2 regions of the Idiomarina sp. ST10R2A5 genome follow, and region 1 is predicted to be linked to the other one. Evidence: predicted binding sites of a transcription regulator. Region 1 holds the regulator's gene; the other holds the start of a gene.
What was found. The regulator MetJ, encoded in region 1, represses methionine synthesis genes. The targets are predictions, from matches to a motif close to TAGACGTCTAGACGTCTA.

Region 1 (3,147 bases):
CGGCTCTTAATTCATTGATGTTTTTTTGCGCATGGTGTTCGGCTTTGGATCGAATGGCGATGCGGCCCATAACTGAGGTAACCCCATGAAACAAGGTATTCATCCTAAGTACGAGACTTTAAAAGTCAGCTGTTCTTGCGGTCACACGTTCGAAACGCGTTCAACCCGCTCAGAAGATCTTCACCTGGACGTATGTTCAGAGTGCCACCCGTTCTACACTGGTAAGCAGCGTGTAATGGACACTGGTGGTCGTGTTGACAAATTTAAGAAGCGTTTTGGTGCTCTGGGCAAGAAATAAGCCTAAGAAAACTTATAGAAAACGCTGCTTAACAGCAGATTTTAAGAAAAAGGCGCTAAACAGCGCCTTTTTTTGTGCCTGTTTCGCTAAGCGGCCTATTGTTAAAGAAAAGTTAACTGGTGTACTTTTGAACACATTGGAAATTTCATTCACCTCATTACCCTCAAAGGTGGAGGTAAGATTTGTTTATTAGCACAAAAGCGATAGACTGATCGGCATTCTGATCACCAGACTCAGGTATCACCGCATGACAGACTTTCGCCAACAGGCACTGGATTACCATCAATACCCGACCCCGGGTAAAATTTCCGTTGAACTCACCACCCCTGCTGAAACCAGTAAAGACTTAGCGCTGGCCTACAGCCCGGGCGTAGCAGAGCCGGTTCGGGAAATCGCGCAGGACCCGGACAATGCCTACAAGTACACAGCTAAAGGCAACATGGTTGCTGTTATTACCAACGGAACGGCTATTCTCGGTCTGGGCAATTTGGGACCATTAGCGTCAAAACCGGTCATGGAAGGTAAAGCACTTTTGTTCAAACGCTTCGCCGGGCTGGATTCCATTGATATTGAAGTCAGTCACCGTACCACACAGGACTTTATCAATACGGTTGCCAACATTGCTGACACCTTTGGCGGTATTAACTTAGAAGACATTAAAGCACCTGAGTGTTTTGAAATTGAGCAGGCGCTAATAGAACGCTGCAATGTACCGGTATTCCATGACGACCAACACGGTACTGCCATTGTTACCGCAGCCGGTATGCTTAACGCGCTGGAAATTCAGGGCAAAAAACTGGCCGAGTCACGCATTGTTTGTCTCGGTGCCGGCGCAGCAGCAATTGCCTGTATGGAGCTTTTGATTAAATGCGGTGCACAGCGCGAACACATTTATATGCTCGATTCTAAAGGCGTTATTCACACTCGCCGTGACGACTTAAACGAATACAAGCAACTGTTCGCTAACAATACCGATAAGCGCACGCTAAAAGATGTTATTGAGGGTGCTGATATCTTTGTTGGCGTTTCAGGCCCAGACCTGCTCAGCCCGGAAGAGCTGCAGCTAATGGCACCTAACCCGGTTATTTTTGCCTGCTCAAACCCTGATCCGGAAATTAAACCGGAAGTTGCTATGGCAGCACGGAACGACTTAATTATGGGAACTGGCCGCTCCGACTATCCGAACCAGGTGAACAATGTACTCTGTTTTCCCTTTATGTTCCGCGGAGCATTAGATGTGCGGGCAACAGCCATTAACGATGAAATGAAGGTGGCAGCGGTAGAGGCCATTCGTCAGCTGGCGAAAGAGCCCGTGCCCGATTCCGTGCTAAAAGCAGCCGATGTCAAAGAATTAAACTTCGGCCGCAACTACATTATTCCTAAGCCTATCGATCCACGCTTGTGCCGGCGTGTGGCTCGCGCCGTTGCTGAAGCCGCAGTGAAATCCGGCGCGGCTAAAATCGATTTACCAGAAAATTATATGCAGGATTAATCGTCCAATTCGTCATCCGTCGGGATGGGCAAGCCCCTGGCTTCCAGCTCTTCCCGCACGGCTTTGGGTATTTTATTCGGATTCGATTTTTGCAAGTCTTCATCTTCGGGCAGCGGCTGACCGGTAAAAGCGTGTAAAAACGCCTCACACAGCAGTTCGCTGTTGGTAGCATGACGCAAATTATTGATTTGGCGACGGGTCCGCTCATCAGTCAGTACTTTTAATACCCGAGTAGGAATTGAGACCGTAACTTTCTTAACCTGCTGACTCTTACGACCGTGTTCAGCATACGGATAAATGTATTCGCCGTTCCATTTCATATTCATTGCTCTGATGTCAGACAAAACCCTGTAAGTTGTAATGAATTGTACCCGACTGAGCGACCCCGTCAAATTTTATCCGTCTAGATGGCTAAAAGTTGCTGACATTTGTCTGACAATATTTTAGCCTTAGTAGCAGTAACCCAATCCATGCGAGTAGTTAAGGAAGGCGGAATGACAACAATACAGCTCACAGAGGAGCAAAAGCAGGCCGTTGCCGACAGTGTTCAGGTACACAAGTTTGGCGGAAGCAGTCTTGCCGACGCCTTTTGCTATCGACGTGTGGCCCGCATTGTAACGGAATACGCCGGCGCGAGCGATCTTGTCGTGGTTTCCGCCGCTGGTGATACGACCAATCGTATTCTGGCTATTATAAACGCCAAACCGCAGCCGGGCGATACCGCCAGTATTCTGCTCGATCAGCTGGAGAATTTTCAGCAAGGACTTATCACTGAGTTATTAAGTGGCGATTTACAACAGCAATTGCTGCAACAGTCACAACAGGACTTCACTCGCTGGCGTCGTTGGTTGGCCGGTGACGAAGACATTGCCCATAACGCCGAGCTACTGTCCTACGGTGAACTTTGGTCGGCGCGCTTATTATCTGCGCTGCTGCAAAAACAGGGCACCCGGGCCGACCACATTGATGCCCGCGACTTCTTACTGGCAGCGGATGCTCCAGAGCCTGTGATTCAGGTTGAGCATTCCCGTGAAAAGCTACTACTGCGGGTAGCCCCTCATTCCGGCACCCGCTTTATTGTCACCGGCTTTATTGCCCGTGGCTTAAACGGCGAAAGCTTGACTCTGGGTCGCAACGGCAGTGACTACTCAGCTACGCTGGTGGGTAGCTTGCTCGATGCTCGCCAGGTCACCATATGGAAGGACGTTGCCGGTGTTTACTCGGCGGATCCTCGTAAAGTTGAACGTGTCGTCAGTTTGCCCACACTGGACTGGACCGAAGCCGAGGAACTGGCAAGACTTGGCAGCCCGGTTCTGCACCCAAGAACCTTTCAGCCAGTCGACCGTCAACGCATGGT
Region 2 (3,147 bases), on a different contig from region 1:
ATAGGTGTTGCTATCAAAAAGTGATTCTGCAAATTGTTCATCGATTCACCGACTCCTTAACGATAATCTCTAACAAGGATATGGGGGCGTCTCATAGAAATTCAATTCAGCTTCTCTTCAATTGCCTGAAAGACCATTTCTGCAATATTGATGTCGTAGGCGTTTTCAATTTCACGCATACAGGTTGGGCTGGTGACATTAATTTCGGTAATGCGGTCGCCAATCACGTCCAGCCCAACGATAATGAGCCCTCGTTTTTTCAGTTCAGGTGCGACCTTATGAGCCAGAGCCCAGTCACTGTCGGATAAAGGTTGAGCTCGTCCGCTGCCCCCGGCGGCAAGGTTTCCGCGAGTTTCTCCGGCGCTGGGAATTCGCGCTAAAGAGTAAGGTACAGGTTCGCCATTTATGATCAGAATACGTTTGTCGCCGTCTTTAATTTCAGGCAGGTACTTTTGCACCATGGCGTAGCGCTGACCTTTTTCGGTCAGGGTTTCAATAATAACGCCCAGGTTACTGCCGTCTGCCCCTACTTTAAATATCGAAGCTCCGCCCATGCCATCCAGCGGTTTCAAAATTACATCACCGTGTTTTTTATGGAACGCTTTAATCACGTCAGCCCGGGAACTGACCAATGTGTCAGCAATAGAATCTGCGAACCATGAAGTAAAGAGCTTCTCGTTGCAGTCACGCAGGCTCTGCGGTTTATTCACCACCAGGCTACCGCGCTGCTCGGCCAGTTCCAGAATTTGTGTCGCGTATAAGAACTCGCTGTCAAAGGGCGGATCTTTACGCATCATAATGACATCAAAATCTTCAAGCGGGCGGTACTGACTGTCACTTAAATTGTAAAAGTCGCTTTTTTGATCCTGAACACGAACTTCCCGAGCAAAGGCCATTGGCTGACCGTTATCAATAACTAAGTCGCCCATTTCCAGATAAAAACATTGATAGCCGCGAGCCTGCGCTTCCAGCAGTAAGCGGAAACTGGTGTCTTTTTCGGTTTTTACAGCGGCGATTGGGTCCATCACCATAGCTAATTTTTTCATGTAAACTCCTTTAACCTAAGTCGCCAAACTGATATTGCACGGTGGTAAGCGCCGATAGCGCGGCGGTTTCTGTTCGTAACACGCGAGGACCCAAACGCATTGGATTAAACCCTTGCTGTTCAGCAGCACTGACTTCATCGTCAGTAAACCCACCTTCGGGCCCAATGAGCAATTGTATCCCCTTTTCGGCGTGTTGAAACGATGAAAGCGGTTTTGTCGCAGTCGGGTCTAAAGTCAGACGAAGCCCTGCAAATGTGCTTTCAATAAAGTCGCTGAATTGCTGGGCTGGTTTAACCTCAGGAACCACACTGCGACCACATTGTTCACAAGCTGAGCGTACAATTTTTTGCCACTGCTGCTGCTTTTTCTCCAGCCTTTCGCCACTGAGTTTAACGCCGCAACGTTCACTGAACATAGGCGTAATTTCGGTAACGCCCAGTTCGACTGACTTTTGCAGAACAAAATCCATGCGGTCACCGCGTGAAATGACCTGAGCAAGATGCACGCTGACAGGCGACTCTGAATCATTTACCTTGCTGCCGGTTGCAAGAAAGTACGCAGACTTTTTTTGAACCGAGGTTATGGTCGCCTCGTAGTCTTGTCCGTCACCGTTAAATAAAGCAATGTTATCACCTACGTTCAAGCGCAATACTTTGATCAGGTGCTGGAATCCATCCGAACTCAATTCGGTTTCAGTTTGTAAACTTACAGGAGCGGGGTGATAAATCCGCGGTACTCGCATGTCGTCAGCCTTATTCGGACTTTTAGACGTCCAGAAGTAGAAAAAAACAGAGTGATCGGTTACATTATGCAACCAGTATTGAGTGATTTCATCAAAATAAAGGAATAGTGGGCATATGTCACGTCACCTGTTTACCTCAGAGTCAGTGTCCGAAGGGCATCCGGACAAAATTGCCGACCAGATATCCGATGCGGTTTTAGACGCAATTTTAGCAAAAGACCCGAAAGCCCGTGTTGCCTGTGAAACCTATGTAAAAACCGGTATGGTGCTGGTTGGCGGCGAAATCTCAACAAATGCCTGGGTGGATGTTGAAGACCTGGCCCGCGAGACCGTCAAAGATATCGGTTACCGACATTCTGATATGGGTTTTGATGGCGCATCGTGTGCGGTATTGAACGCCATTGGTAAACAAAGTGGCGATATCAACCAGGGTGTTGATCGCGCTCATCCCGAAGAGCAGGGCGCTGGTGATCAGGGCCTGATGTTCGGCTATGCTTCTAATGAAACCTCTGTTTTAATGCCTGCGCCAATTACTTATGCGCACCGCGTTATGCAGCGTCAGTCGGAAGTGCGTAACAATGGCACCCTGGACTGGCTGCGTCCTGACGCCAAAAGCCAGCTGACCTTCGTTTACGAGAACGGCAAGCCGGTCGCTATTGATACCGTGGTTCTGTCAACTCAACACAGAGAAGACATTACTCAGGAAACGCTGCGCGAAGCGGTTATGGAAGAAATCATTAAACCTGTATTGCCGGAGCAGTGGATTTCCAAAGATACGCAATTCCATATTAACCCAACCGGACGTTTCGTCGTTGGTGGACCTATGGGCGACTGCGGTTTGACGGGTCGTAAGATCATTGTCGATACCTATGGCGGTATGGCGCGTCACGGTGGTGGTGCTTTCTCAGGTAAAGACCCGTCAAAAGTTGACCGTAGTGCGGCTTATGCTGCACGTTATGTTGCTAAGAATCTGGTTGCAGCCGGTTTAGCAGAGCGTTGCGAACTGCAAATTTCTTACGCCATTGGTGTTGCTGAACCAACCTCTATTAGCATTGATACTTTCGGAACGTCTAAACACTCAGAAGAGCAGTTAATTGCGCTGGTGCGCCGTCATTTTGACTTGCGTCCTTACGGATTAATCAAAATGCTTGACCTGGAGCGCCCAATTTATAAGCAGACAGCGGCATACGGGCACTTTGGCCGTGATAACCTGCCGTGGGAGCAAACGGACAAAGCCGCCGATTTACAGGCTGATATTTAAACAAAATTTTGCCTATAAATTTGCTTGTACCCCCTGAAATGTGGAGAATACGCGCATCGCAAGTTGCTCTTCATCTTCCAGGGGGTTTTTCATGTCAG

Region 2: metK (methionine adenosyltransferase) is a predicted target of MetJ. The motif match lies at 1,804-1,821, and genes of this name have one in related genera.

The regions. Positions count from the first base shown of each region.
Region 1 covers NZ_JBNIEX010000006.1:105,723-108,869, reverse strand. Annotated here, with positions in the region: gene rpmE (50S ribosomal protein L31) at 86-298, shown strand; gene ACP7FG_RS09255 (malic enzyme-like NAD(P)-binding protein) at 546-1,790, shown strand; gene metJ (met regulon transcriptional regulator MetJ) at 1,787-2,110, opposite strand; gene ACP7FG_RS09245 (bifunctional aspartate kinase/homoserine dehydrogenase II) at 2,285-3,147, shown strand, end outside.
Region 2 covers NZ_JBNIEX010000005.1:149,545-152,691, reverse strand. Annotated here, with positions in the region: gene ACP7FG_RS08475 (YqgE/AlgH family protein) at 1-41, opposite strand, end outside; gene gshB (glutathione synthase) at 102-1,046, opposite strand; gene ACP7FG_RS08465 (16S rRNA (uracil(1498)-N(3))-methyltransferase) at 1,057-1,788, opposite strand; gene metK (methionine adenosyltransferase) at 1,904-3,049, shown strand; gene tkt (transketolase) at 3,141-3,147, shown strand, end outside.